One region of the Paenibacillus sp. 10L310 genome, then DNA from elsewhere that is predicted to be linked to it. Evidence: predicted binding sites of a transcription regulator. Region 1 holds the regulator's gene; each other region holds the start of a gene.

Region 1 (10,623 bases):
GATAGCGGACACCGTCAGAGCAGTCGTGCAAGCAGGCGTGCCTGTTCTTGGACATATCGGACTGACACCTCAATCGGTTAATCAGATTGGTGGTTACCGCATTCAGGGCAAGGATGCAGTGGATGCGAAACGTCTGATGGACGAAGCCAAAGCCTTGGAAGCTGCAGGTGCGTTTGGCATTGTGCTTGAACTGGTTACGGAAGAAGTTGCACGGGCGATCTCGGAGGAACTGTCCATCCCTACCATCGGAATTGGAGCAGGACGAGGCTGTGATGGTCAGGTACTGGTATTCCACGATGTGGTTCAATACGCCTCTCCGTATACGCCCAAACGATTTGTCAAAACCTATGGAGATGTGGGTACATTAATCAGAACCAGCATCGAAGCTTACGTGAAAGAAGTGAAAGATCGTTCGTTCCCGGCCGAAGAGCATGTATTCAATGCGGCGGATGGTGTTCTGGATCAACTGTACGGCGGACAACGCAAGGAAAAGGTGGGGAGTAACTCATGAAAGTATTACGGACAATCGCAGAGTTAAGACAGGAACTAAGCTTGAAGCGTCAAGCGATTCGGTCCAGTGCGTCTGTTGTAGGTCTGGTACCAACAATGGGTTATCTTCATCAAGGTCATGCAAGCTTGATGCAGGCAGCCAGACAACAGAGCGATATCGTGGTATTAAGCATATTTGTTAATCCAATTCAATTTGGCCCTAATGAAGATTTTGACAGCTATCCGCGGGATGAAGCCAGAGATGTGGAAACAGCACGCTCACAAGGAGTGGATATCGTATTTATTCCCTCTGTTGAAGAGATGTATCCACAGGCAACGCAAACGACCGTATCTGTCTCAAAACTGACGGAGCGCTTATGTGGCGCTTCACGTCCAGGACATTTTGACGGGGTAACAACTGTAGTCTCCAAGCTCTTCAACATCGTACAGCCACAGCGTGCATTTTTTGGAATGAAAGACGCTCAGCAGGTTGCGGTCATTCAACAGATGGTGAATGATTTGAATATGCCCGTAGAAATTGTACCCTGTCCGATTGTTCGCGAAGAGGATGGCCTTGCCCTCAGTTCACGTAACGTCTACCTTAACCCAGAACAGCGCACACAGGCCTTGGTTCTATCGAAGGCACTACGTGCAACTCAGGAAGCCGCAGATACAGGTGTAGCTACTACAGCCGCAGATATCCGTCGTATTCTGCGCGAGCACATTGCAAACTCACCGCTTGCCGTTATCGACTACGCCGAGATTCAGGCTTTTCCAAGTCTGGAGCCGCTCACAGATCAGGAAGAAGTTCAAGGCCGTGACGATCTGCTCATTGCACTTGCGGTGAAATTCGGAAAAACAAGATTGATTGACAATATAAGGTTGCAAAAATCGGAGGTACTGTCCCATGTTTAGAACACTGATGAAATCCAAAATTCACCGGGCTACGGTAACGGAAGCCAACTTGAACTATGTGGGTAGTATTACCATAGATGAAGACTTGATGGAAACATCCGACTTGATGGAAAACGAGAAAGTGCAAATTGTGAACAACAACAATGGTGCACGTCTGGAAACATATGTGATTCCAGGACCACGCGGAAGCGGGGTCATATGTCTTAACGGCGCAGCTGCACGTCTGGTACAGCCTGGAGATAACGTCATTATCATTTCTTACGCCATGATGTCGCAAGAAGAGGCAAATACTCACAAACCAACCGTTGTATTTGTAGATGGACAGAATAAACCTGTACAAACGATGAAACAGGAAGTCCACGCAACAATTATGTAATTGACTGGTAAGGAGAATGAAATCGGCCCTTGAAGCAAAAAATGAGTACAGGTCACTGCACTAATCCATTTTTTCAAGGGTGGGGATGCATCGATGTTCCAGCATGTTTTCGCAGAAATGAACGACATGTTAGATGAAATTATCAAGAGCTATCCTTCCGCTGAAGGCCTGAACAAACAAGAATTGCTGCAAAAGTGGAACTTGCTTAAGCGGATGAGTGACGGAATGCTGGATGAATGGCTGATGTTTGAAGAAAAGATGAGCCAGGTGAGGGAGCGAGAGATGGATAAGCCTGCTTCCCTTGAACCGGAACAGGAAGCTGTTACCGCTCTGCCTGAACTCCATCTGGAATGTTTCAGTCGAGGTCAGGGTTATTTCAAATTACAGATGTATCCGCAGGCGATCATGCAATTCTCCCGGGTTGTGACCGACCATCCGGAGAGTGCATTAACTCGTTTTTACCTGGCGCTGGCGTATCTGAATCTGGAACAAATGGCGGAAGCCGGAACACATTTACAGCAGATCATGTACCTTAAAGGTTCACCTCGCTTGAAAGGGCTTGTGTGTAACGCCCTGGGCTGTATTCAAGTCAAGCTTGCGAATCCCGAAGCTGCATGTTCACTCTTTGCACAGGCCCTTCAGTATGACCCGACATTGACCGAACCACTGTACAACATGGAAGCTTGCAGGTTGAACAGGGGGAAATTGCAATATGCTAATCAGCTGACAACCCTTCATTAAGCGGGAATTCGGCGACAAAAAAACGGTGTTCCCTCCTTTGGCATAGCGGCGGGGACACCGCTTTTTTGTCAGTTAATTTTCAAATCCCCTTTTTTTTGCTATGCTGTAACATAGACTGGAATGGAAGGGACCGTACATTGCAATGAAATTTGCCGTATTGGATTTCGAAACAACCGGCACGCAGTCCGACGGTGAGATTATACAGGCCGGACTTGCCATCATAGATCATGACTACAGCATAACTCAAATATATAGTTCTTATGTGAACCCTGGTGTACCGATTCCCCCGTTTATTTCGGGGTTAACGGGTATTACCGATGAAGATGTGGCGGACGCTCCTTCACTCGAAGAGATGATGATGGAGATGGTTCCGCTACTTAATGATGTGGTGCTTGTCGGACACAACGTCGCTTTTGATTTTCACTTTTTGCAGAATGCTCTTGACCGTTGCGGTTATTTGCCGTTCACTGGCCGCATTCTGGACACGATTGATTTTCTGAAGATCACATTCCCATCTCTGGGTTCTTATCAACTCGGTTATGTGTCTTCCGAATTTGGATTTCAACATGATCGCCCTCACCAAGCAGACAGTGATGCACTGGCAACAGCCTATGTGCTGCTCAAGTGTCTGGATGAGTTAAAGGAATTACCGCTCATAACGATTCAGCGCCTCAGTGACCTGTTTGCACCAGAAGACAGTGACTTGGGCTGGTTCTTGGACGGGATGCGCAGTGAGAAGGAAGCAGAGCCGATTCAGGATCTGGACGGACATACCTATTATCGTCAGCTTGCTCTTAATGTAAGTGATTGGACCGATATTGGTGCACCACGCGATGAGCGGGAGGCTAACCCCCTCGATGGTGTAAGCTTCGAACAGTTTATGGACCAGGTTCGTGAGAACCTGAAGGATACGCTGGATCATTACGAAGAGCGTGAAGCGCAGACTCAGATGTTCAGCAGTGTAAGGCAAGCCCTGGATGAAGAGAAACATCTCTTGATCGAAGCTGGAACGGGTACCGGTAAATCTCTAGGGTATCTGTTGCCTGCTATTTACGAAAGTGTGAAGCAAGAACAGAAAGTTATGGTTAGCACGCATACGATCAATCTGCAGGAGCAATTGAGAGAGCGGGACATTCCGATGCTGACTCAAGTGGTTCCGTTCCCGTTTAAGGCTGCTGTATTCAAAGGACGTGGACATTACCTGTGCCTGCGCAAATTTGAACACAAAATCAATAAACGTGAATTCGCCACACCGAAAGAGGATTATTTCACAGCTGCTCAGATGATCGTCTGGCTTACGCAGACCGAAACCGGAGATGATGAGGAACTTAACCTTAGCGGACGCGGAGGGGACTTCTGGGAGACCGTACAGAGTGAATCCGAATCATGTCTGGGAAGATCCTGTCCATGGTTCCGTAAATGCTTCTACCATCGTGCCAAACATGAAGCAGGGTTGTCTGATATCGTAATCACCAATCACTCCAAATTATTTACGGATGTGAAAGCCGCGCATCAGCTGCTGCCAGCCTATGAGAGTCTTGTGATCGATGAGGCACATCATCTGGAGGATGTCGCTGGTAAACATCTTGGAATGCATATGAAATATTTCACCTTGGTTCATACACTGACCCGCCTATTTAAAGACAGTCGTAATGGTCAGCTACCTATGCTTCGTTCGCAGTTATCCGGGCATGAAAATTCGGTGCAATGGGGCTCCATGGTGGATCAGATGTTCCCGCTCGCTCTTGAAGTTAAGGAGCTGTGGGATCGTATGAGCGATGCCTTGTTTGGTCTCTTGCCTGAACGAAGTGATGCTTCACCGGGAGAGACGGGGCAATTTTCACTGCGTCTGAAAGCATCTCAGAAACCTGCAAAATGGCAGGAGTTGCAGGATCTGGAGAACCAGATCTATGTGACTCTGGGCGATTTGGTTCGCAAAGGGGACAAATTGCTGCTTGAAGTGAAAGAGGATCAGGATGATTATCAATCGGATAGTCTGATCACGGACATTACAGGACTGCTGAAAGATCTGACCACATTGAAGGAGAATCTACGTTTCTTCATGCGTATGGATGACGCCAAAACGGTGTACTGGATGGAAGCCAGCGGCCAATTCCGCAGCAAATCTCTCCAGCTGTATGCCGTACCTGTAGATGTGAGTGCACAACTTAAGGATTTATTTTTTGATAAAAAGAAAAGTGTTGTGCTTACATCGGCTACGCTTTCGGTAGATAAGTCATTCCAGTTCATGATTGAACAGCTTGGCTTGCAGGAAGCCGCCGAGAACAATCGGCTATTAACGTCGATGTTGCCATCACCTTTCAACTATCGCGATCAGGCACTTCTGGTGATTCCGCGTGATTTCCCAAGTGTGAAGGGAAGTGTGGGTGATGCGCACTTTGTTAATATGCTGGTGCAATCACTCGCAGAGACGGCAATTGCTACGCGTGGACGCATGATGGTTCTGTTTACTTCATACAAGATGTTGCGACAGGTCTATGATCCGCTGAAGGAGGCACTGTCTGGCAACGACATCTCGTTGCTTGGGCAAGGCGTTGACAGTGGAAGTCGTTCCAAATTGACTCGCAGGTTTCAAGATGCCAAAGCAACGGTACTTCTGGGCACAAGTAGCTTCTGGGAGGGTGTAGATATCCCGGGAGAGGCGTTAACTTGTCTCGCTATTGTGCGACTGCCTTTCCAGCCACCGAATCATCCGTTGGTGGAAGCCAAGAGTGAGTTGCTCCAGGAACAGAAGAAAAATCCGTTCATGAAACTGTCCGTGCCACAAGCGGTCATTCGTTTCAAGCAGGGATTTGGCCGATTGGTACGTACAGCAAAGGACAGAGGAATTGTCATTGTTTATGATACACGGGTGATTGAAGCGTATTATGGTAAATTCTTTTTGTATTCATTACCTGGTCCCAAAATGGAGCATATGCTCACGGAGCAAATGGTTCCACGAATTACTGAGTGGTTGGAAAAACCTGCTAATGAACAAAAATAATGGTTGTTTTGTTCGTTATATCATTGCATGACACTATCGTTTGGCGTTAAACTTTATTAGATATTTCCGTATCCGATTAAAGCAGTTGCACGTAAGAACTTATAACCTAAATTACAAGGAGCATTCTGTATAAAATGTCACGTTTATCTTTGAGTTTTATACAGAATGCTCATCTTTTCATCTATTATTTTATCGCGGCCTTGGTAAGGGGGAGCAAGAATGAAATCGGATAAAATTTCAGAAGCGGTGGTACGACGTCTGCCTGTTTACTTGCGTTATTTGAACGAGTTGCATCAGCGTGAGGTGGCTACTGTTTCTTCTCAAGAGCTTGGACAGAGGCTGGATCTGAATCCGGCCCAAATTCGTAAAGACCTGGCTTACTTCGGTGATTTTGGTCGTAAAGGGATCGGGTATGATGTATCCTATTTGATCGAGAAAATTCGTCACATTCTCAAAATCGATCAGCAAATTAATGTAGCTCTGGTAGGAGCGGGTAACCTCGGTCAAGCCTTGTCCAACTACAACGCATATCTGAAAGACAACATGAAGATTGTTGCTGTATTTGATGCATATGGACCGAAGATAGGTAGTCAAATCAACAGTTTGACGGTAAAACCAATGGATGAATTGACGGAAGCGGTTAAAATGGAAAACATTCGCATCGGAATTATCACGGTTCCGGATACGGAAGCCCAAAATGTAGCCGATCAGCTTATTGAATCAGGAATTGAAGCGATCCTTAATTTTGCACCAACCATTCTAAAAACACCGCCGCATATCCGCATTCACCATGCTGACTTTACAACGGATCTGCTTAGTTTGGCCTATTACTTGGAGACTGGAAAGGACGACGAGGAAGATGACAACAAATAGATGGGTAATTCACAACGGCAAATTTGCCGTTAATGAAGGCGGCACAACATGGAACGTGGTCCACGGATACATGGTTGTTGAGAATGACAAGATTGTGCATATTGGTGAGACATTGCCGGATGAAGACAAAAATTGTACCAAAGTGGATGGAAAAGGACTGTTCTTCCTGCCGGGTCTGATCAATACGCATGGTCATGCAGCGATGTCGTTGCTCAGAGGGCACGGAGACGATCTTGCATTGCAAGTATGGTTGCAGGAAAAAATGTGGCCGATGGAAGCGAAAATGACTTCAGAAGACGTATATTGGGGAACTTCGCTATCGGTGCTTGAAATGTTGAAAGGCGGAACTACAGCTTTCCTGGACATGTACGATCACATGGATCAAGTTGCCAAAGTTGTGGAGCAATCCGGCGTTAGAGCAGCACTGGCACGTGGTGTAATCGGGCTGTGCTCGGAAGAAGAACAATTGCGGAAGCTGGAGGAGTCGGCTGCGTTTGCGCGTGAGTGGAATGGACAGGCAGATGGTCGCATTACAACCGTAATCTCGCCACATGCACCATATACATGCCCTCCTGACTACATAGAGAAGCTTGTGCAGGTCGCGAACGACCTAAACCTTCCCCTTCATACACATATGTCGGAAACGCTTCGTGAAGTCGAGCAGAACGTGGCTGATTATGGACTGCGTCCTGTGGCACATCTGGAGAAACTGGGCTTTTTCTCTCGTCCATCCCTGGTTGCACATGCGGTGCATCTGAATGACGAAGAGATTGAGATTCTGGCCCGTCATGATGTGGCTGTATCCCATAACCCGGGAAGTAACCTGAAACTCGCTTCAGGTGTTGCGCGGGTACCTGCGTTGCTGAAAGCAGGAGTTACCGTGTCACTCGGAACAGACGGACCGGCAAGCAACAACAACCTGGATATGTTCGAGGAAATGAGACTGGCTGCATTGATTCACAAAGGTGTATCTGGTGACCCGACGGCAGTGCCAGCAGGCGAAGCGTTATTACTCGGAACGTCATACGGTGCCAAATCCATCTTCTTGAACAATACCGGAGCACTCCAGGTCGGCATGAAGGCTGACTTTATCGCCTTGGACATTGAACAGGCACATTTCTATCCACATACAGACCTGATCTCACATACAATCTATTCGGCTTCTGCCAAGGATGTTGAGCACGTATGGGTGGATGGGAAACAAGTGGTGAAACATGGCGAATGTCTGACACTGGATGAAGAACGCATTTTGCGTGAGTCTCAATTGGCATTTGATGGTCTGCTTGCTCGTTAATTGCAGGACAGCATCATAGGGAAAGGAAGTTCGGCTTTTGAAGAAAAAAAAGAAGTGGATATGGATTTCGCTGCTTGCACTGGTTCTGATTCTGTTTGGACTTCAGCGTTATTACGTCCATGTCACGCAGGACCAACGCAAGGAAGAAGCGCTCGCCATACAAGCAGCACAGGAGCAACTGGGCATTACATCCTATGATGAATTGCGCAAGTACATCTGGGGAGACAAAGAAGGCTCTGACAACATCTACTGGACCCTGATCGGCAAAAACAAGGATAACCAGGATGTTATGGTCTGGGTTAAATTCGATGCAAACAATCAACCGGTTAAGGGTGCAAACGCTGTACACAGTGAGTTGTTGCAGAATGGCATGTCCGAAGCGCAGATACGCAATCGCTTCAGTTCTGAAGTTCCTGCCGGTGAGATTAAACGAATCATGCCCGGAGTTGTGAATGGAATATATGTGTGGCAAGTGTATTATAAAGACGGTACGCATAACCACTATCGCTTTTATCGTTTTAGCAACGGAGAACAGGTGGACCTGGTCTACACACTCCCGAACAGCTAGAACAAGATAGAGTGAGATAACTAGAGAATTAAAGAAATGAAAGAACCGGCAGACGGATATCCGACTGAACCGGTTCTTTGTGTTGTCTGTAAACATATTTGATTTAAATAGTTAAAATTAATAATTTATTCATATTTTCGCCTTCGAAATTGTATATACGATGTGATATACTCAGATATGTACTCAAAGTTACATTCAAAACAAATAAACCTGTCAAAATTATCGCAGGAGTCAATGTGCACATATTCGTATATACCAATAAGCCAGTAGGTTGGGCCAAATTCCGGGAGGGGTAATTCACTTGAAGCTAAAAGTATTGCCTATTGCTTTAACTGCCGTCATTTCAGCCGTTGTGTTGTTTGGAGGTTGGTTTGTATATCGTCAGGTGGCTGTGCAGAATCCGATTGAAAAAATGGTAACCCAGTACGATGGAGTCAATGACGTTCAATTAACTATTAACCGCAATGACGTACAATTGAAACTGGATCTGCAACCTGATGTTGATTTGGGCAGACTGGTACAATATATTCACAAAGAAGGACAGACCCTGATTGGAACACGCTCACTAAAGTTGGATGTTGTGGATCATTCCAGTGAAGCACTGGAAAGTTGGTGGGGTGATGCGATGTTCACCGTAGCTCAGGCGATGGAGAACAAGCAATACACCGAGATTACACCAACGTTGTCAAAGATGGCGACGAATGGAATTAAGGTAAATACAGCGATGGATGACAACAATGTATATGTCAGTCTCAGAGACGGAGATGCCAGCAAGTTTATTATTCTGCCGCGTGTGCCCGGTCAGATAGGAGTGTGGCCTAATGCCTAAGTGGACAAAAGAAGTTGCCATCGGATTTTTTCCCGTATTGATTATTTTCCTTGCTTTTACTGGTGTTAATATTGTTCCGATCCTGATTGCAGCAGTGCTTGTCGGAGCTTTGCTGTTCATGATGCAAATGCGTGGCGGGATTACAGTAGGCGCTGCACAGGAACGTAAACGGAAGAAAAAAGGACCTTCCAAGCTTACTTTTGAAGAAATTGGCGGACAAGACAGTGCTAAGCAGGAATTGCGTGAAGCGCTTGACTTTCTGATCAAACATGAAGAAATCCGGAAGTTCGGGATTCGCCCGTTAAAAGGGATCTTGCTGACGGGCCCTCCAGGGACAGGAAAAACGTTGATGGCCAAGGCTGCTGCCCATTACACCGATTCTATTTTTGTAGCAGCATCGGGTAGTGAGTTCGTGGAAATGTATGTTGGTGTGGGTGCCAGCAGAATTCGGGATTTGTTCAAGGACGCGAGAACCCGTGCCACCAAGGAAAATAAGGAAAACGCTATTATCTTTATCGATGAAATCGATGTCATCGGAGGGAAACGTGAGGGTGGTCAACAGCGTGAATATGATCAGACCCTCAATCAGCTCCTGACGGAAATGGATGGAATCTATTCTTCCGATACGCCAAGAATTCTGGTTATCGCTGCAACGAACCGTAAAGAGATGCTGGATAGCGCCCTGACGCGACCGGGACGTTTTGACCGCCACATTCAAGTGGACTTGCCTGACAAAAAGGGCAGAAAGCATATTCTGGAACTGCATGCGGTGAACAAACCTCTGTTGAAGGAAGTTAATCTGGAGAAAACAGCGGAAGAATCATATGGTTTCTCCGGTGCACAGCTCGAAAGTGTGATGAACGAAGCAGCAATATACGCCATGAGAGACGGGCTGTTAAACATTGAACAGCGGCATTTGTCCCTGGCTATTGATAAAGTCATGATGGGTGAGAAGACAGACCGTGAGTCCAGCGTGGAAGAGAAGAAAAGGGTCGCCATTCATGAGTTGGGACATGCCATTATGGCTGAACTCGTTCGTCCAGGCAGTGTTAGTCAGGTGGCACTTAGTCCGCGTGGTCAGGCGCTGGGATATGTACGTCATAACCCGCAACAGGAACAGTTCCTCTATACGAAGCGCTTTCTGGAAGAGCAGATCATGATTGCACTCGGAGGAGCAGCTGCGGAGGAAATGTACTACGGTGGTCGTTCCACGGGTTCACGCAATGACTTTGATCAGGCAACCAATGTTGTACAGACGATGATGGCTTCGGGGTTGACTTCACTTGGGATTGTGAACATGGATATGGTCACAACCGAGGAACTGATGCGAGAGAATAAATTAATTCTGCAAGAACTGATGGAGCAGACAAAGCGGTTACTTGAAGAACAACGGACAATTTTCGACAATTCACTCGACATTTTGATTCGTGAGGAAGTTTTGTCTGGCGAGCAATTTCGTTGTCAATTTCGTGACAGTGCCCTTCTACCAGCATAATTTATTTATGCTGGTTATTTTTTTTTACATTTCACTCGT
Region 2 (10,623 bases), on a different contig from region 1:
GTCTTGTCATTCCGCATCCCGTCCCCGCATAGATCAGTTCTTGGCTTGCTCTAGGATGGTCTCAAGTTGTTCTTTGTTAAAGTCATAGGCTTCATTACAGAATTGGCAGACCACTTCAGCCTGGCCCTCTTCTTCAATTAATTGCTCCATCTCCGTTTGGCCCAGGCTGATTAGTGTCTTCTCTACCCGCTCACGTGAACACTCACAGCTAAAATGAATATCCAATCCTTCCATCACTTGTACATCTGGCAACAATCGGCGAAGCAACTCTTCCAATTCAAGTCCCTGCTCCAGCAACGTCGTCACTGGCGGCAACGTACTAATGGCGTTTTCGATCGCCGTGATCTCTGGATCTGTCAATCCCGGCAACAGCTGCATAATGAATCCACCTGAGACAATAACGGAATTATCCGTATCAACGAGCACACCAACGCCTACAGCAGAAGGGGTTTGCTCCGATTGAGCAAAGTAGTACGTGAAGTCTTCGCCCAGTTCTCCTGAAATAATAGGCACACTGCCACGATATGGCTCTTTCAGTCCCAAATCCTTCGTTATGTTGATGAAACCTTCCGTTCCAACTGCGCCTGCAACGTCCAGTTTTCCCACACTATTGCTTGGCAAATGTACATGCGGATTAGAAACATATCCTCGTACTTCGCCTTTCGCATTGGCATCAGCTACAATCTGTCCAATGGGCCCATCACCGTTGACTTGTACCGTTAACTTCTCTTCACCTTTGAGCATTGCACCCATAATGGCTGCTGTTGTAACCGTACGCCCCATGGCAGCTGTAGCCGTGGGAAACGTATCGTGTCTTCTGCGTAGTTCCTCAACCAGTTCCGTAGTCTGGATAGCAAAGGCTCTTACCTTTCCATTCATTGCTGTACCACGAATTAACCGGTCATGCTTGTTGTTTTCCAAGTCATTCAGCCTCCTTTGGCGTATCGCCATAATAGTCGTAACACAGAAAAAACGGCACAACACTTAAGCTGTAATCTCAGCCCGCTGTATGCCGTCACTATGCTCACCTTTCCCGGTTCCGCTCATATATAATACGCAGCCCTTCAAGCGTAAGCAGCGGATCAACTTCCTCTATACTACGGGTTTCTTCTGCGATAAGTGTAGCGAGACCACCCGTCGCGATAACTCGGGGCTTCGCTCCCATCTCCTCGCGAATACGTTCTACAATACCATCTACCTGCCCTGCATAGCCAAATATAATACCCGCTTGCATAGCATGAATAGTATTACGGCCAATGACCTTTTTAGGTTTCTCCAGCTCTATACGAGGCAACTTGGATGCCCGCTCATAGAGCGCTTCAGTGGCGATCTGAATGCCAGGTACAATAGCTCCCCCCAGGTAGTGACCTTTCTCGTCAATACAGTCAAAGGTCGTTGCGGTACCAAAATCGACCACGACGAGAGGGCCGCCATACTTCTCAACGGCTGCCACTGCATTAACAATACGATCTGCACCCACTTCACGAGGGTTCTCGTATCGCAGATTCAAGCCAGTTTTGATACCAGGCCCAACGAGCAAAGCTTTTTTGCCTACATACTTCTCACACATCGCTTCGATTACATTCACCAGTGGCGGAACCACAGATGAGATGATGACACCTTCGATGTCACTTGCCCTGATGCCGGACATATGAAATAAATTATAAATCAATACGCCGTATTCATCCACTGTTGACTGACGTGATGTACTCAGACGAAAGTGGTGCAGCAATTCCCGGCCTTGATATACGCCGAGCACCATATTGCTGTTCCCCACGTCTACAACTAGAATCAAAGAGGTTCACCCCTCTTTCTTTTCATTTAAATCCAGACTAATATCCAGGCTCTCAAAGGAATAGGTTAACCTGCCAACCGAAATTACATCCACACCACTCTCTGCAATACCACGAATGGTCTGAAGAGACACGTTACCGGATGCTTCAACCTTCACATGAGGAGCCTGTTCACGAATAAGTTCAACCGCTTCACGCATCCGCTCTGGATGCATGTTATCCAGCATAATGATATCTGCCCCGGCTTGCAAGGCTTCTCTCACCTGCTCCAGATTTTCAGTCTCCACTTCAATCGTCATCGTATGTGGGATAACGGTTCGCGCACGCTGTACCGCCTCAGTGATTCCGCCTGCACCCTTGATGTGGTTATCCTTAATCATAACGGCATCGTACAGTCCAAATCGATGATTCGCTCCGCCACCCACGCGCACTGCGTATTTCTCAAGTAGTCGGTGGCCCGGCGTTGTCTTACGTGTATCCACGAGCCTGGTCTCAAGACCATCCAGCACATCCACGTAGGCACGCGTACGCGTAGCTATTCCGGACATACGTTGTAGCAAGTTAAGTGCCAGTCGTTCCCCCGTAAGCAGTGAATGTGTACTTCCCTCTACCTCGGCCAAAATCGTGCCATGGGTAACCTTGTCTCCGTCTGTTACCTTCGGTGTAAATACAAGATCAGGATCAACGACTTGAAATACAAGTTTAGCTACGGTCATGCCTGCAATAACACCATTGTCTTTGGCGTGTATAATGGCCTTGGATTGGTTGCCTGCTGGAATCGTCACACTTGTTGTAACGTCACCTGCACCAACATCTTCACGAAGCCAGTTTTTGATTGATTCGATAAGCCCTTCATTATATCCATTCAGTATCATGACATCAATTCCTCCACAATCGCTTGTTCTCGCTGCTGCAGACTATGCTTCTGCCACACGATATCATCACGTGCCGGGAAATCCTCACGATAGTGAGCCCCCCGACTCTCCTCGCGATGTAATGCACCGCTGGTAACTAACCAGGCACAGGTCAGAAGGTTGGCATACTCTAGCTCTTCCTTATGCGTGAGTGTCTGATCAAAAAATTGCAATTCCTGTTGCAGCTTGTCCATGGCCTTCTGCAGGTCCTCACCCTTCCGGCGCAAACCTACCTGACGAACCATCATTTTCTGTAATCGTAAGCGTCTTTCGGATACCGGCTTTTGCTCTTCCGTGATCTTATTGATCTTGTTATTCATGTCCACAGATGAATGCGTAGCCCCTCTTACTTGTAATGAACCGAGCGGGGAAAGTGACTGAATGCGATCAACAATTCTCCGGCCAAATACAATCGCTTCTGACAAGGAGTTGCTTGCCAGACGGTTGGCTCCATGCACTCCTGTAGAAGACACCTCGCCACAAGCAAATAATCGGGAGATGCTGCTCTCTCCACTTAAATCCGTTTTCACTCCACCCATCATGTAATGGGCAGCAGGTGCAACGGGAATCCAGTCCGTTGTCATGTCTAATCCATAACGCATACAAGTCTCATATATGGTAGGGAACCGATGCTTGATCATCTCTGGCTGTTCATGTGTAATGTCCAAGTACACAAAGGTACTGTTGGTGGACTCCATCTCACTAACAATCGCTCGTGCCACGATATCGCGTGGGGCAAGTTCAAGCTGGGCATGATAACGATCCATGAAGCGCTCACCCTTCACATTGCGCAAATATGCTCCTTCGCCACGTACGGCTTCTGACACAAGGAAACGCGGGGCCCCAGGGTAACATAGAGAGGTGGGGTGGAATTGGATAAATTCCATGTCACGAACAATAGCCCCAGCCCGATAAGCCATGGCTACACCATCGGCAGTAGCTACATCCGGATTCGTCGTGTATCGGTACAGTTGTCCTGCCCCACCAGAACAAAGAACGGTTGCCTGTGCCTTCACAAACACTTGCGATCCGTCATCCTTCTGAACCAGAGCGCCAATGCATTCCCTTCGATCTCGATCTGTAATCAGGTCAACAACAAAATGCTCATCCCAAACTTCAATCCCGGGATGCTCATTCACTTCAACAGCAAGCGCACGTACAATCTCATATCCTGTTGCATCTCCGTTGGCATGCAAAATACGGCGGTGGCTATGCGCACCTTCCTGCGTCAACGCCAACTCGCCGTTCTCCAGATCAAATAAAGTACCCAAACGAATCAGTTCCTTCACTCCGTCCGGCCCCTCATTCACCAATACCTCTACCGCTTCGGAGCGGCATAAGCCCGCTCCTGCTACAAGTGTATCCTGCAAGTGGTAAGCAGGTGAATCATCCTCAGCAATAACCGCAGCGATGCCTCCCTGCGCATATCTGGTGTTACTTTCAAGTAATGACTTCTTCGTGATCATTAATACACGTTGTTGTCCACTTGCCTTAATGGCAGTAAACAAACCAGCAATCCCTGAGCCTATAACCAGTACATCCGTCTCTACCAAGGGTAGCGCAGACAGATCAAAATCAACTAAATATTGCGGTATCATGTTATTCACCTGTCTTGGAGCAAGAGTAGCGCATCCTACTTTACCAACAACATGCGCTCTAGTGATTCTCTGGCTTTGTCGGCAACGGCCGGTGGCACGTAGATTTGCGGCTTCATCGTTTCCAGGCATTTCACCAGTTTCTTCAAGTTGTTCACCTTCATGTTGGGACATACGAGGAACTTGGTAGCAAAGTGGAACTGTTTATCCGGACTATCCAGACGAAGCTGATATCCTGTACCATCTTCGGTACCTACGATAAATTCCTTCGCTGATGAATTTTTGCAATACTCCAGAATAGCTGTTGTGCTGCCTACAAAATCACCCATTTCTACAACCTCAGGGCGACACTCTGGATGGACAACAAACTCCGCATTGGGATGCTTGGCTCTCATCTCCACCACATCTTTGACTGTAAGCATATCGTGAGTGTTGCAGTAACCTTCCCAGATAATCATTTTCTTGTCTGTATGCTGCTGCACATAATGTCCCAGGTTTTTATCCGGTACCCAGATAATTTCGTCGGAATCCACCGATTGAATAACCCGGACTGCGTTCGCTGATGTACAACAGATGTCAGTCTCTGCTTTGATCTCAGCCGAGGAATTGATATACGTAACCACCTTGGCATTAGGATGTTGTGCTTTTAATTTGCGTAGTCCCTCCACATTCACCATATCTGCCATTGGGCAGCCCGCACGTTCGTCCGGGATAATAACTGTTTTATTTGGCGCCAGAATTTTAGCGCTTTCACCCATAAAATGAACACCACAGAAAACGATCACATCCGCATCTGTCTGTGCTGCCTTCTGGGCTAACAGAAATGAATCTCCACGGAAGTCGGCAACCTCCTGTACTTCGTCACGTTGATAATAATGGGCAAGAATAATGGCATTACGTTCCTTTTTCAACACCATAAGCCGCTCACGCAGCTCGCGGTTCATCTCAGCCTTGCGCTCTAAAGCCAGAGCTTCCACCTGTGATCCTCTCCTTTATCGGGACAGCGTCATGCGCTGTTTCGTGGGCTAACCTAAGTCGTTATCTTCGCTTGAGAAACGAATCACAAGCGGTTTAACAACTAATTTACACAACGTTCACGACTCTGTCAATAAATGAAAAAAGCCCGGAACAGCGCTGTAACCACCTGTTTGCTAACTGGTTCGCCATCTAACTCCCGTTTATCTTTATCTATCCTCTTTTAAAATAATGGATAAAAAAAGAGAGCCTCGAAGGCTCTCTTGATTTCACCTGCTATCATAGCCAGATGTATTGTGCATTAAGACGTTGGCTTCGTTCCGCCATCATCCGGGTTATTGTTATTACCCTTTTCCAGATTCGGAGCTTCGTTTGGAATATCTCCGGCTGGTGGCTCAGGCGTTTCATCTTTACCTTGAATACGAACACGCACATCACCGATGGTGTCGATGATTGGCTCTCCGCCTTCAGTTGGTGTACCTTCACCATCATTGTCATTCTCTGCTTTTGGAGTCAAAGAACCTGTTTCGATCAATTGCTTGATCTGATCCATTTCCAAAGTCTCAACCTCAAGCAATGTTTGAGCGATCAGGTGCATCTCTTTTGAATGTTTAACAAGCAAGTCCTTACACTTCTCATAACAGTCATTGATAAAGCGTTGCATTTCCTGATCAATCTCGTAAGCAATGGAATCCGAGTAATTCTGTTCATGACCGATATCCCGACCAAGGAATACCTGTCCTTGTGAACTTCCGAATTGCATAGGTCCCAATTTCTCACTCATACCGTATTCCATAACCATGCTGCGAACAATACCTGTCGCTTGCTGGAAGTCACTGTATGCACCAGTACCAATTTCTCCGATGAACAATTCTTCAGCTACACGACCCCCGAGAAGTCCGGTTACTTTATCCAGCAATTCCTGCTTGGTAACCAGCATACGGTCTTCTTTTGGCAACATGATTACATATCCACCCGCACGTCCGCGCGGAATAATGGTCACTTTATGTACCATATCAGCATGTTCGAGGAAGTATCCAACAATGGTATGACCTGCTTCGTGATAAGCAACGATTCGTTTCTCTCGATCACTGATGACACGGCTTTTCTTCTCCGTACCAACGATGACACGGTCAATCGCTTCGTCAACTTCCTTCATGGAAATATCTTTACGGTTACGACGCGCTGCAAGCAATGCCGCTTCGTTCAAGAGATTCTCCAAATCCGCACCAGAGAAACCTGTTGTACGCTTCGCGATAATATCCATCTTCACATCTTTGGTCAGTGGTTTATTACGGGAATGTACTTTCAGGACAGCTTCACGACCTCTTACATCAGGGCGGTCAACCGTAATTTGACGGTCAAAACGTCCAGGACGCAGCAAGGCAGGGTCCAAAATATCTGCACGGTTCGTTGCAGCTATGATGATAATACCTTCATTAACTCCGAATCCGTCCATCTCAACGAGCAACTGGTTGAGTGTCTGTTCACGTTCATCGTGACCACCACCGAGACCAGCACCACGCTGACGTCCTACAGCATCAATCTCATCGATAAAGATGATACATGGGGCATTTTTCTTCGCATTTTCAAACAAATCACGTACACGTGATGCACCGACACCGACAAACATTTCCACGAAGTCGGAACCTGAAATAGTGAAGAATGGTACACCCGCTTCACCGGCTACGGCACGAGCGAGCAATGTTTTACCGGTACCTGGAGGCCCTACGAGCAATACGCCCTTAGGAATCCGCGCACCTACTGCTGCGAATTTACGAGGGTCCTTGAGGAAGTCTACAACCTCAACAAGTTCCTGTTTCTCTTCGTCAGCACCCGCAACATCTTCAAATGTAACCCGCTTCTTCTCTTCGTTGTAGAGACGAGCACGGCTTTTACCAAAGTTCATTACTTTACCGCCGCCGCCTTGAGCCTGATTAAACAGGAAGAAGAACAGCAGGAACATAATGATCAAAGGAATAAAGGAAGTCAGCAACGTCAACCAGATGCTGTCACCTTTCATTGGCTCCTGATGATATTGGAAATTGTTAGTTTCACTTGCAGCTACAAGCTCACTAATTGCCTCATCCGTAGGAGGAATATACGTTGAGAAATTTTCTGATTTGGCGCCATCAGGTGCCTTCTTGTATTGACCGGTCACGAGATACGTTTGACCGTTGAATTGAACCGTCAATTCAGAGACATTGTTGGCTTTGATCGCTGCACGCAACTGATCATATCTAGGATTATCGGTGGCTTCGCCGCCATTGCTGACGAACTGGACTATCCCCACCACAACTAAAAAAAGAATCAAATAAAAACCAGAATTCCGGATGAACCGATTCATCCCCTACCTCCTCTCGAGACACTTTAATTATTTTAACATAGCCCGACATGGCTTCTCAACAGAAGCCAAGAACAGCTCAAGGCTTGGGTCGGGCAGGGTATTAGCTACTATAGACTTCCGGCTTCAAAATCCCGATATAGGGCAGGTTCCGGTACTTCTCCGCAAAATCCAAACCGTAACCAACGATGAACGCGTCAGGAATGTCAAAGCCTGTGTAATGAGCTTCCAACTCAACTTTACGGCCTGAAGGCTTGTCGAACAGCGTAACCACTCGCACCGACTCGGCACCGCGGTTTTCTAGCAGTTCAATCAGATAGCTGAGTGTAAGTCCGCTGTCGATAATATCTTCGACAATCAGAACTTCCCGTCCTTCTACGGATACATCCAGATCCTTAATGATTTTGACAACACCTGATGACTTGGTGGAAGCGCCGTAACTGGATACCGCCATAAAATCCATTTCAACAGGTACCGTTATGTTTTTAACCAAATCAGCCATAAATATAAACGCACCCTTGAGCACACAAATGACCAAAGGATTGCGATTTGCATATTCGGCACTTAGTGTTGCGCCTAATTCCTTGACTTTACTCTGAATTTCTTCTTCACTGATCAATACTTCCTGAATGTCGTTCTGCAACTGTGCGAACCTCCTAAGTTATACTATGAAAGCCTTACCTGAACCATAACCACTACCCCTGAATCGCTGAATCGCCTACAGTCATGTACAGGATTGCGGAAGTGCCCTCCCTGACAGGAGCCACACTGGACCGTCGAACACCCGGTAACCAGATGATATGACCTGCTCCATCACATACCACAGGAATACGTGGACGGACAGATGGGGGGATTTTCTCATCGATGAAAATATTTTTCACCTTTTTGCTTCCGTTTAATCCCATCACTTTCATGGTATCTCCAGGTAACCGTGAACGCACAACCAGCGGCATAAGCAGTTGATCCGCATCAAACGCGGCTTGATCCGCCGATTCCGGTACATGATAGTCCTCGGGACTCACCGTCATCAACCGAATATACCGGTTAATTGGGGTGAGTGAAAGCTCATAAGTTCCACTCCATTGCGCAAGACGATACTCGTAAGATTGATCCTGTACGTCCGTCCGTATGCCAAAAGAAATCAGATTATACTCCCGAGTGCAGGCGAGTGTCTGTCCTATATCCAGGCTCCAGGTCGTCACATGGGTCTCCATGACCTTGCGCCGAATGGTTTCTATACGGGTAAAGTCGACAAAATCACTGTCCAAAGGCAGATAATTCAATATTAGTTTAATCAACCTTCGTTGTAAAGCGACATGTAACTTCAAGAAGGAAGGCACCTCAAAGGTTTGCCTTCCGCCGTTCACCTGCACTAGACACCTGTATGTGTCATATGCACTCTGCTCCATGAAATCGTCTTCATCACCCACAATTTCGGCAAGCCGATTCAATGACGGCGTGAGTTGTCCATTATACTGCCCCAAAAAAGGAAGCACATCCAAGCGAATGGCATTACGCCGATATTTACGCAGGGCGTTGCTCTCATCATTGAAATACATAAAACCCTGGGTATTACAAGCTTCTACAAGGTCTGTCTTGTTTATACGAAGGCATGGACGAATAAGTTCCACATTTTTTTCTCGTCTTTTAAACTTCATTCCTGAGAGTCCCGACAAGCCGGTTCCACGAAGCAAATGAAGCATGACCGTCTCTGCCTGATCATCCGCATGATGTGCCAAAGCGATGCTTGCTGCATTATATTTGGAAGCCACTTCATGAAGAAAGGCATATCGCTTGTTGCGGGCTGCTTCCTGTGGTCCCTGACCCGTAAGCTCCATATATGAAGGTACATCGGCCTTGGTCCATTCAAATGTAATACCAAGCTGTTGTGCCAGTTCCATCATTTTCTCCGCTTCATCATCAGATTCACTCCGGAAGCCATGATGCACGTGGGCACAGATCAATTCAAGTGGCACATGCCGCTTGCTAATCTCGTGCATGATATGCAAAAAAGCTACCGAGTCCGGCCCGCCCGATACTGCGACGACAATCCGATCCCCGGGAACCCATAACTGATGCTCTTCCGCTGCATCCAGCACGTTCTTCACCAGCATGTTCCAGCGTAAAGCCTCCATACCTGTTCCTCATTCCTTGCGTTATGTATATGCACTCTCACAGATCAGAAAAGTAGTGCATAGATGAGCACTCCAATAAGTAATATCACAGATACAGCGAATGCGTTCATAAGCCAGCGCGGTGTGGTACTTTTGGAACGACGGCGGAGAGGCGTGGGGCGTGCCATCATTTCCTTCCACCCTTGTGCCGCATGACCTGCATCACGAAACTGACCTCGTAATGCCTGAGTTGTCCAATTGCGAAAAGGACCCAGTCGTTCACTGCGCTCCACCAGCGCTACGAGCTGATTCACACTTCGCAGTTGCGGTAATCCTTCGGCCGCCAGTGCCTTGAGCGCGTCTGCTTCAAGTACATGAATCAATAATAATGCAAATGCAAATACATCATAGGTACCATCTGCCGTACGGCTGCCTGCATTCCAGAAGCCCCGATCATACCATTCGGTGAACTGTTTGACGCTTCGACCAATCGACGTAACTCCGCCGTAGTCGATCAATTCCACCTGCCCATAGTCGGATACCAACACATTCTGAGGTTTGAGATCACCAAACACCCATCCCGCCTGATGCAATTGTGCCAGCTTCTGCAAGAGTCTAAGTCCCACCAGAAGTGTCCAGTCTGTCCCCTGACGCCGAATAAAGTGATGAAGTGCCTCACCTCTAACGTAACGCATCACATAAAAGGGAATATCCCGGCCACGAACGGCATAATCATCCACATCTTTAAGATAGGAAGGAATGCCGCTCTGCCGAAGGGCCTCATGATTACGCTGTAGTTGAAAAGATTTGAGTACATTGACTTCCGATTGCAGATCAACCGGATCAAATCCCATTTTTAACGCGTAGTGTTTGCCATTTTCACCCCGT
Region 3 (10,623 bases), on a different contig from region 1:
TAGTCATTTTGTTTTTTTGATTCCCATGCTCCAACCCGCTTGATAAAAGCTTTATTTATTGCTGTATACGTTGAAATCAAGGTAGCCTTTACGATAGTCACGAAAGTTACGAAACACAGCACATTACATAATTTCATTTACAGCCCCAGATAACCCGGTATTCCTTTAAATGGACTCAAAATCTGTAAAACAATTAAGATTACGAGCTAAAATTAGTCTTTATTTTCCCAACAAACATCCTTGATTACTTCAAACCTATGGATGCATATCATTTCAAGTGTGAAACCCTCTCTCTGCTGTTGACTCTCCGGTCTATGTAGCATAGAATACTTGCAAGAAAGAGAAAAAACCGATACAGCCCCAGTTTACGAAACCAGTTTAGGAATCCGAGGGATGTTTATGAATATCAAAACGATAGCGAGTTTAGCCGGCGTATCTGTAGCCACGGTGTCCAAGATTATCAATAACTATCCAGATATTAGCGAGGAAACGCGCCAGCGTGTGCTTAAAATTATGGAAGAGACAGGCTATCGTCCATCTTCTTCAGCCAAAACACTGGCAACCAAAAAATCCAGCCTCGTTGGCGTTGTGTTTGCAGGGAAGCTGAACGTGGATTTCAGCCACCCTTTCTTCGTACAGGTTATCAATGCGTTTAAGAAACAAATTGGCTTGCTTGGATACGATCTACTCTTCTTCTCGAATGAGAAGTTTCTGGATCAGGGTGAGGACTACTTGGCGAGATCCAAGTATTTTCAAGTGGATGGCTGTATTATTATTGCGGGGGATGAGGTCGAGAGCAGCATATTCGACCTGGATGCCAGCCCGATTCCTTGTATCGGAATAGATATCGAGCTAACAGGACAAAGCTCCTGTTACATCATGTCCGATAACGATAAGATCTCAACCAAAGTTGTAGAACAATTTTATATGAACGGTTATCGAGATGTTGGTTTTATCGGGCTGGAGCGCGCCTCTCTTGTGATGCAACAGAGAGAGATGGCTTTCAAACGTTCACTAAATCAGTTTAGTCTTGATGAAAAGTCCGAGTGGGTTGTATACAGCAAAGATTATGCCGCAGCGGATGGATACGAAGCGGCCAAGAAAATGCTCGCCTGCAAAACTCTTCCACGTGCCGTGTTTGCAGCCACAGATCTACTTGCCTTTGGAGCTATTCGCGCCTTTAAGGAAGTGGGGTTGCGCATTCCAGAAGATATAGCTGTGGCAGGTTGTGATGACATCGAAGCCTGCCGTTATACCGATCCACCGCTAACAACCGTCAAGCAGGATACGGACAAAATTGGACGCCTTGCTGCCATGATTCTGTTTGATCTGATGAACAAACAAATGGATAATCGTTGCATTAAAGTAGAGCCGGAACTGGTTGTGCGTCAATCCTGTGGCACAGCCATGCTACTGGCACAGGAAATCTGAGCGTTAAGTCTTTGGGACTGGCTGCTGCAGATCAATTCACATCATAGACGTAGCGATTTTTAATACTATATAAATTGAACTAAACATTTACACGAGAACGTAGAGGACAGAAATAACCTGAAGAAGCGGAGCGTTCGCCTTTATCACCAGATTTTCTCCTTTGTAAAGCCGAATATAAAAAATCTGGGGATAACAGCGATCAGAAGGTTGTTCTGTCATCGGAGTGGCAAGTGTAAATATTCTTTAGTTCAATTTATATAGTCCACACCAAGAAGCAAAAAGGGGATGTCCCGTAAGTCATGAATATGACAGGGGACATCCCTTATTTGTGTTATTTTGTTTTAATGAACCTGAGACACGCTATTCGCTTCCATTTGCCGAGAAAGTTCCTGCTATCTGGAAGCGGCAGTAGGCAGCTTGCCCTCTACTGTCTGCAAGTCAGACCATCCGGGTCGATCAAGTTCAATGAGACGGCGGTATCGCTCTTCCCCAGCCAGCAATTGTTCGTGAGAACCTTGCATGGCAATCTTTCCATTTTCCATAAAAATAAGTTCGTCCATCTGTTCCGCACCAATCAGGTGATGGGTGACCCAGATCATCGTTTTGCCTTGCAAGTTGTCCAGGATGGTGCGCATCAACTCTCGTTCCGTCACCGGATCAAGCCCTACGGTTGGTTCATCCAATATAATAACAGGTGTCTCCCGAAGCAATACCCGGGCCAGAGCGATCCGTTGCCTTTCCCCACCGGAGAAACGCAGGCCCGTCTCCAGCATTGGCGTATCATATCCCTGCGGCAAAGATTCGATTAGACCGGATAACCCTACTTGGGCGGCCACCTGACGAATCTCCTCATCCGATGCATGCGGACGACCAATCCGCAAATTATTGGCTACCGTGGTGTCGAACAGGTGAGGACTCTGATTCAGCACTGCGATGACATCAGTGACACTCTCACCCAAGGTCTGCACAGGCATATTATTGATCAGAACTTTCCCCGCAGATGGAAGCAATGCCCCCTGAATCAGCTTCAACAAGGTTGATTTTCCGCCGCCGCTTCGTCCAAGAATAGCTAATCGTTTGCCTTGTGGCAGATGAAGGGATACGTCCTGTACGGCGTAGGAATCATCCGCTGCATAACGATAACTTACGAGATTAATCTCGATGTCTGCTCTGAGTTTGGGTGGAATGCGAAGACGAATTCGTCTGTCTGGGATAACATTCGCAGCTGGCAAGGACTCCGATGTCTGTCCAGCCATCACGTTACCGTTTTTTACTACAGAGATCGATTCGCCCGTTCCATCCGCATCACCAACTCCATTCTGCAACGGAAGATACCCTTTTCCTTCGAGCTGTTTCAAGCGATCCAGCGATTCTCGATACTGGGGAAGATGCTCCACCGCATCCCCTACAGGCAGAATTGATTCCGTGAGCGGAAATAATACCAATACAAAAGCAGCAATCATCACGGCAGGCAATTGCCCGATAGAAGCGGCATTTCCGGCCCATAACGTAACCGATACCACCAGCAGGCCAATGACAGACTGAGCCATCAGATCACGCCAGCGTGTCCAGCGCCGCAACTTGCGACGAATCGCGTCGACCTGTTCCTCCGCTTCTTCCTGCTGCTGAACAAATTCGGCCGCTCGTCCACTTGCAAGCCAATCTCCCAGTCCAAGTACACCGTCGGTCAGACGGGTATACAACCTGCTGTTTTCCTTTTTCAGCCGTACACGCCATTTCCACGTCACTTTCAGGGAGATCGCAGGTAACACGGCAACGAGAAATAACATATACAAGCCCATCCACACCGCAAATCCCAGATCAACACTGCCAAAGGCAATCACAGCCCCACCGTACATCACAAGTGCGGTAACGGCGGGAAAAACAGTACGCAGATAAATATCCTGTAGCCGCTCCACATCATCGGCGAGTGCTCCAAGTACATCCCCGGTCTGCATACGAGAATGCAGGAACCGGGCCTGTGGCTCCAGAATGCGATATAATTTCACCCGTTGGTCGGCCAACACCCGCAGTACGGCATCATGTCCTGCCAATCGCTCGATATATCGAAACACGGCGCGGAATATCCCAAATGCACGTACACCAACAATGGGTACATACACCATCAAAATATTTTCAGGACGCAGCGCAGACTTGGAGATCAGAAATCCGGAGGTAAACAGCAACAGTACCGCACACAGCGCAGCACAAGTGCCTAGCGCAATGACTGCGATGAATCTCCATCGGTACTGTGCCACATACGGAGCAATCCAGCTATTTTTTTCTTTTTCGTTACGGACGGTCTCCATATGCTCATATCCGGACTTCATTTTATATCGCCTCCATCTGGGCCTGAATCATCTGATAATATACGCCTTGTCGTGCCAGTAACTCCTGATGTGTTCCCGTCTCTGCCACTGTGCCGCCATCCATGACAATAATCCGATCCATGTGCGGCATCCAATGCAGACGATGGGTAGCCAAAAATACAAGTTTTCCTTCAAACAGCGGCAACATCGTCTGCTTCAGTTCATACTCTGTTTCCACATCCAGATGTGCTGTCGGTTCATCAAGCAACAGAATGTTGCGTTTACTAAGCAAGGCTCTTGCCAGCGCTACCCGTTGCTCCTGCCCACCACTGAGTTGTCTGCCGCCAGCCCCAATGAGCTCATGCAGCCCACCGGATAATGAGGTCAGAAGCTTGGTTAATCCAGCTGCGCTAATGGCCTTGGCCACTTCCGCATCCGAAGCCTCCGGCATATAGAAACGAACGTTATCCGCCAGGCTTCCACTGAAAATATACGGATGCTGTGGGATAGCTGCCGTCTGTCTTTGCCAAGATTCGAGCATATCTGGTGTAACCGGCTGGCCGTTAGCAAGTACTTGACCCGAAGTAGGCAGCTGAAATCCAGCCAATACGTCAATCAACGTGGACTTGCCTGCTCCGCTGGCACCAATAATACCGATTTTGCCAAGACCCGTGATCTGAAATGTGACATCCTTTAGCGAATAAGGACCTTCATCATCATGCCGTACCTGTACATCCGTTAGTGCTAGTCTGCTACTCTCATTCCAAGAGAACACTGAGGAAGAGGAAGAAACAAGCTCAGGAGTAGTAGAAACAGAAGCAGAAGCAGGAGCAAGATGCCCCGCAGCCATTTTATTATTCAACACGACACGTATGGTCGAAGTAGCGGCTTTCCTTTTACCCAAAGACAATGATGCATATCCCGTCCCATCCTCTGCCATGTCCGCATGCGCAACAACATTTGCATAGGCTTCTTTTTGTTTCTGTTCAGCAGCTTTCCCCCGTTCAATCACTTGGTTGATAGCCGCTCCAGCTTCCTTACCGTCCAATGTGGCATGATAATCAGCGCCGAGCATACGTACAGGCAGGAAATATTCGGGTGCCAAGATCAGTACCGTCAGCGCAGGGCCAAGTAGCATATGCCCTTCTGTCAGACGTAATCCCAGACCAACTGCTACGGAAGCAACGGACAACATCGTAAAGAAATCGAGTGCAAACGAAGAAAGAAAAGCCATGCGCAGCGTAGACATCGTTGCTTTCCGATACCGCTGACTGACCCGCAAAATGGACCCTTCATGTGTTTTGCTCTGTCCCAATGTTTTTAGCGTTTCTAGTCCACGCAAGGTATCAACAAAATGGTTAGCGAGTGCTTTGTAAGATCTGAATTGTCCGTCTATCTTACGCTGAGCTGCGAGGCCAATCAGAATCATGAATACGATCAGGATTGGGAGTGTCAGCATCAGAATAACCCCGGACATCAGATCCAGCTTGAACACATACAGCAGAATGACGATAGGTGTGAATCCTATGCCTAGCATGCGAGGAATGAATAGTTCAAGATACGTCTTGTATTGAGCTGTTCCCTCACGTGCCAGTGTAACCAGATGTCCTGTGCCCTCCGTCTTGGCATAACGCGGCCCAAGTCTGAACCACTGCTCCACCATCTGTCTACGCAGATCAGTCCCTGTCTTCTCCGCATATCGTGAAGTCACGAGTTGTAACCAGAAGGATAGGGCGTAGCGGGCGGCAAAAGCAGCCAGGAACAGCAGCAGTATCGGGTACTGCTCCGTTACGGATGAACCTTCAAACAATGCCGTGATGGCCTGTGCCAGCCATTTGGCTTGCATAATGATCGTCATCGCCTGCAACAGTACCAGCGCTGATGCCAGCGCAAGTACCGGCCGGATGCCCGGCAGCTTCATCAGCCCCCGTCCCATATCAGTACTCCAGGTGGTGCTGCTCGTTCAGACGTTTGCGGAAGATATAATAACTCCAGATCTGATAGCCAAGAACAAACGGCAGCAGTGTGCAAGCTACTATGGTCATTACTTTCAATGAATAAGCACCCGATGCGGCATTGTATACAGTCAGGTCATACGCCGCCCCAAAGGAACTCACCATCACTCTTGGGAAAAGTCCGATAAATACCGAGGCAAAGGCAATTGCAATAACTGCTCCAGTCATACCAAAAGCCCAGCCTTCACGCTTCTGACGAACAAAGTATGCCGCAAGTGCAAGCGAAACTGCGCCAAGTACAACCATGATCCAAAGAGCCCAGCCACGTACGGCGAACACATCCGTCATGAAATACGTCATTAACGCGTAAACGGCGAGCAGTGCAGCCAGCGGCAACATCAATTTTTGCGCTGTCTTCAAGGCACGCTCTCTGAGATCACCTACTGTTCGTAGTGATGCAAACAGCAATCCATGAACCAGACACAGCAGCGTTACGCTCAAGCCACCAATCACGGTGTACGGATTAACAATATCGAGGAATCCTGCACGCAACTGCATCTCCCCATCAATGGGCAGACCTTTCATCAATGTGGCAAAGACCACGCCGAACAGGAAAGGCAAGAGCGCGCTGGAGACCACAATGATGATGTCCCATGTTTTGCGCCAGCGCTGCTGTTTCATTTTACTGCGGAATTCGAAAGCAACTCCGCGGCCAATCAAGGCGAGTAACACCACCACAAGTGGCAGGTAAAAACCACTGAACAACGTGGCATACCAGTGCGGGAAGGCAGCAAACATCGCGCCCCCTGCCGTAATCAGCCATACCTCATTACCATCCCAGAACGGACCGATCGAGTTGATCAGAGTCCGACGTTCACGGTCTGTTTTGGCAATAATGCCTGTAGACATCCCCACACCAAAATCAAAACCTTCCAAAAAGAAGAAACCAACAAACAATACGGCAATCAGCAAAAACCACAACTCACTTAGTGACAACGGAATAACCTCCATCCACGCCGAACGGATCGGCCGATTCATCGTGATCTTCTGGCTTCTCGACCGCAAACGGTCCTGCCTTGATCTCACGTACGAACAGGTATACCATCACGATTCCGAGAACCGTATACGCAGCGGTAAAAGCGATGGTCGAGAACAGGATCATTCCTGCGGATACGTTCGGCGAGACCCCGGCTTCGGTTGTCATATAGCCAAATACTGTCCATGGCTGTCTTCCAACCTCGGTCATAATCCAACCTGACGTATTGGCGATAAACGGCAGGGAGATGGCGAACACCATCAGACGCATAAACCACTTTCCAGCGACCTCTAGCTTCTTACGCATGGCTAGGAATGTACCGTATAGCGCCAATGCAATCATTAAACCACCCGCTGCGATCATAATGCGGAAACTCCAGAATGTTGTCCGTACCGGCGGGATGTAGTCCCCCGGTCCATACGTCTGTTCATACTCAGCTTGAAGCTCCTTCATACCTTTGACACTACCGGAGAACTTGCTGTAGGACAGATAACTGAGCAATCCAGGGATTTTGATCTCACCCGTACTCTCCTGTTTATCCGGGTCAATAAAAGCGACCACCGTCCATGGCGCCGGATCTTCTGTCGTTGTCCATGTGCCCTCACTTGCTGCCATCTTCATCGGCTGTGTCTCCACCAGATATTGCGCCTGGAAGTGACCCGAGAATGCAACGCCGAATGAAGAAACAAGAGCGATAATGATCGCAATATTAAACGATTTGCGGAAGATCTCCACATCCTGCTTTTTCATCAATTTGTAGGCACTGATCCCGGTTACGACGAAGGCCCCTGTCATCAATGCCCCAAAGACTGTATGTGGGAACTCAACGAGAAGCTGACCATTTGTGATGAGTGCAAAAAAATCATTCATCTCGGCTCGGCCGTTGTTAATCTCAAACCCAACAGGATGTTGCATAAATGAATTGGCTGCCAGAATCCACAGCGCGGACAGGAATGTGCCGACAAACACCAGCCAGATGCAGGCCAGATGCACTTTTTTGGACAAACGATCCCATCCAAATATCCACAATCCAATAAATGTAGACTCCATAAAAAACGCCAGTAGCGCTTCAATAGCCAGTGGCGCACCGAATACGTCCCCGACAAATCGGGAGTACTCGGACCAGTTCATACCAAACTGGAACTCTTGCAAAATACCTGTGACTACCCCGACGGCGAAGTTAATCAGGAACAGCTTGCCCCAGAACTTGGCCATCGTTTTGTAAATCTCCTTACCCTTAACAACGTACAACGTCTCCATGATTGCAACCAACAGTACAAGACCGATGGATAGCGGGACAAAAAAGAAATGGAAAATCGTTGTAAGTGCATATTGGATACGCGATAACATAATCGGATCCATACCGTTACCCCTTCTTTCTGTTCACTTCGCAGTATGCGTATTTGGCATTGAAGCTGCACCTTCGCTGTCTGTCCGCCAAATACGTTGATGAACGTATTGTGCCAGATTACCTATTTTATACATGTGAGAATTATCACAATCTTCGTCTCTAGAGCAAAAAAAAGTGATCCTGGTCACACAAAAGATAAAATTCAGCCTATTATCACAGCATGCCAACTGCATCTATTCATGGAAGATACTCATGTTTGGGACGGAATGCCCATATGTTAGTCTCAGGCATATCATGCGAAGTACCGTGAGGGCTTTACATATGAAGTGAAAGCATGAAGCACATGCAGAGTGAAGACGCTCCATATTACAGTCAAGGTGAGGTGAACTATTCATGGAAAAACCTGCACCACTACCAGGTGAAGACGCCGAAGCCAGCCTGGATAAGGCCAGTACAACACAGCCCCCTGTCCGGTATGTTCTCTTCCCTCGCAAAGGAGGCTGGTCATCCTTTCCCTATCCCGATATTGCTGCACTGCTGTCGATCGAGGGAGAGGTCTACTATGTCAGCAGCCTGACGCAAACAGAAGATGTACCTCCGGTCATTACCGCCATCTCCCTCCCTGAGGCTGAGCAGCTATTGCTGGAACCTCGCACCGTAGCCGTGGTCGCCCATCCCTACTGGCTAATAGCTACGGCTTCGCTGGAGCCTGAGCTATGTATTGCCCTGCTCCCTGAGCCTGCTGGAAACGAAGCAGAATCTCCGCTATGGGAGAGCAGTATTTCCAAACTGGTCGGCATCGCCGATCTGGTAGGCACATCCTCCGAAACACGTTATATGAAGCTGTTATTCCAAGGCGTACGTGCTATCTGGCTGGGCGGAGAAGACCCTGCACCTGCGGGTACGATGCAAAAGGATGATCTCGAAGTCCCTCTCCGGGACTACGAACTGCTCTTCTTGCATGCGCTACGGCAGATCCTGTCAGGCACTCCAGATAGCGTCACCCTGCTTCAATGCAGTGTACGTGCCGACTTCTACCGTCAGCTCCGTGCCAAAGCAGGTGCACATGAGACGATATCCTTTTTGCTGGCAGCCTATGAGTACTTGCTTGAAGATCCGCGGGCCGTCCATTCGTTGCAAGAGGCCTTCACCCATGCGGTCATGAATGGTCGCAGTGATTGTGTGGTCTCCCATTATCGATTCCTGTCTGCCATCCATGCCCGGGCTGGACAGTTGGAGGACGCCCTGCGGGTGTATGGAATTAGTGCAGCAGATGAACAAGAACGGCATCATTATGAACAGTTATGTCGCTGGCTTGAGGCAGGAGAAGATCAACTTGTACGAGCGGAACTACTCCGTATGAACGATGATTACGGAAACGCCCTGCGTATCCTGGACGAACTTGGCGGAGAAACGGCGAGACATTGGAAATTCCGCATCTACCAGGAGACTGGACGTGTGGAAGAAGCACTGGCTCTGGTGCATGCAGTCGATATTCAGGATGATGCCAGTCGCCGGGATTACCAGCAATTATCCGGCAGTGCGCTGGCACTGCGAGGGGAACGACACGGGGCAGTCCGACATTTCCTTGAGACAGCACTGGAGGATGAAGATGCGCTGGTCCGGATTGTCGAGCTGGAGCTGTTGGATCATGCTGTACAGCAATTGCTTGGGGAGGTGCCATGATGCTGGACCCAAAGAAGCGTAGACAACAGTTGAATGGACCAATGGTGCACAGGGATATCCGAACCGAAACCACTTACACGCCAACCGAAACAGTCGATCGAACACATACAGACGCATTGGAAAATGGAGATCACACCCCGGATCATGCACAACCAACGCAGGACATCCGAAGCCAAGTGCATCACTGGAATGATTCACAAGGTCAGGCAGAACAGAATGCTGCTGTAACACAAGAGGAAACAAGTGTATTCAAAGAGCCTTTCTCCATTCGTCGGGTTCGCAAAAGCAAAGGCAACAAGCTGACCGCCATGCTCCAGGTTCGCAATGAACGTGGCCGATACCTTGAAGAAGTATTGCATGATCTGAGTGAGTTCGTGGATGAAATCGTCATTGTGGACGATGCCAGCACAGACGGAACACCGGACATATGCAAAGCCTATTCAAAGGTGGTCCGTCTGGAGGTATTGGAGAAACCACTGTTCGCCGAGGAATGGCGACTTCGCAACACCTTGTGGCAAGCGGCTGCGGGAACATGTCCCGACTGGTTGATCTCGGTTGATGCGGATGAGCTATACAGCTCAGAGGCCAAGAAAGCCATACGCACTCTGATTAATCAGGAGTATGCGGACTGGTTTGCATTTCGATTCTACGATATGTGGGGTGGCCGGACCCACTACCGGGAAGATGATCTCTGGTCTCTTCACAAGCGGCATACGGCTTCACTTGTACGGTATATGCCTGGATATCCTTATTTTTATCCACAACAGAATCATCATGTTCCCCGCCTCCCCTTGTCCTGCACGGTATTGCCTGGGGTCAGCACGGAATTGAAGGTTCAGCATCTCGGATGGGCAG

Evidence for each region. Region 1 encodes Rex, which represses fermentation and respiration genes when NADH is low (regulators of the CRP and FNR family bind a similar motif). Its sites were predicted from a motif close to TTGTGAAATATTTCACAA; they were not measured.
Region 2: nadA (quinolinate synthase NadA) is a predicted target of Rex. The motif match lies at 5,351-5,368, and genes of this name have one in related genera.
Region 3: AC1DE7_RS23085 (cytochrome ubiquinol oxidase subunit I) is a predicted target of Rex. The motif match lies at 8,215-8,232, and genes of this name have one in related genera.

Annotation. Positions count from the first base shown of each region.
Region 1 covers NZ_JBFTKC010000003.1:524,447-535,069, reverse strand. Annotated here, with positions in the region: gene panB (3-methyl-2-oxobutanoate hydroxymethyltransferase) at 1-511, shown strand, start outside; gene panC (pantoate--beta-alanine ligase) at 508-1,404, shown strand; gene panD (aspartate 1-decarboxylase) at 1,397-1,780, shown strand; gene AC1DE7_RS11390 (tetratricopeptide repeat protein) at 1,898-2,521, shown strand; gene dinG (ATP-dependent DNA helicase DinG) at 2,664-5,525, shown strand; gene AC1DE7_RS11380 (redox-sensing transcriptional repressor Rex) at 5,745-6,398, shown strand; gene AC1DE7_RS11375 (amidohydrolase) at 6,385-7,692, shown strand; gene AC1DE7_RS11370 (DUF5590 domain-containing protein) at 7,730-8,260, shown strand; gene AC1DE7_RS11365 (hypothetical protein) at 8,562-9,089, shown strand; gene AC1DE7_RS11360 (AAA family ATPase) at 9,082-10,584, shown strand.
Region 2 covers NZ_JBFTKC010000022.1:14,405-25,027, forward strand. Annotated here, with positions in the region: gene AC1DE7_RS27750 (peptidyl-prolyl cis-trans isomerase) at 1-10, opposite strand, end outside; gene hslO (Hsp33 family molecular chaperone HslO) at 34-921, opposite strand; gene AC1DE7_RS27760 (type III pantothenate kinase) at 1,025-1,795, opposite strand; gene nadC (carboxylating nicotinate-nucleotide diphosphorylase) at 1,802-2,668, opposite strand; gene nadB (L-aspartate oxidase) at 2,665-4,305, opposite strand; gene nadA (quinolinate synthase NadA) at 4,341-5,279, opposite strand; gene ftsH (ATP-dependent zinc metalloprotease FtsH) at 5,579-7,624, opposite strand; gene hpt (hypoxanthine phosphoribosyltransferase) at 7,725-8,264, opposite strand; gene tilS (tRNA lysidine(34) synthetase TilS) at 8,317-9,756, opposite strand; gene AC1DE7_RS27795 (serine/threonine protein kinase) at 9,801-10,623, opposite strand, start outside.
Region 3 covers NZ_JBFTKC010000013.1:66,406-77,028, reverse strand. Annotated here, with positions in the region: gene AC1DE7_RS23105 (LacI family DNA-binding transcriptional regulator) at 400-1,431, shown strand; gene cydC (thiol reductant ABC exporter subunit CydC) at 1,824-3,761, opposite strand; gene cydD (thiol reductant ABC exporter subunit CydD) at 3,763-5,676, opposite strand; gene cydB (cytochrome d ubiquinol oxidase subunit II) at 5,678-6,733, opposite strand; gene AC1DE7_RS23085 (cytochrome ubiquinol oxidase subunit I) at 6,678-8,093, opposite strand; gene AC1DE7_RS23080 (tetratricopeptide repeat protein) at 8,476-9,768, shown strand; gene AC1DE7_RS23075 (glycosyltransferase) at 9,768-10,623, shown strand, end outside.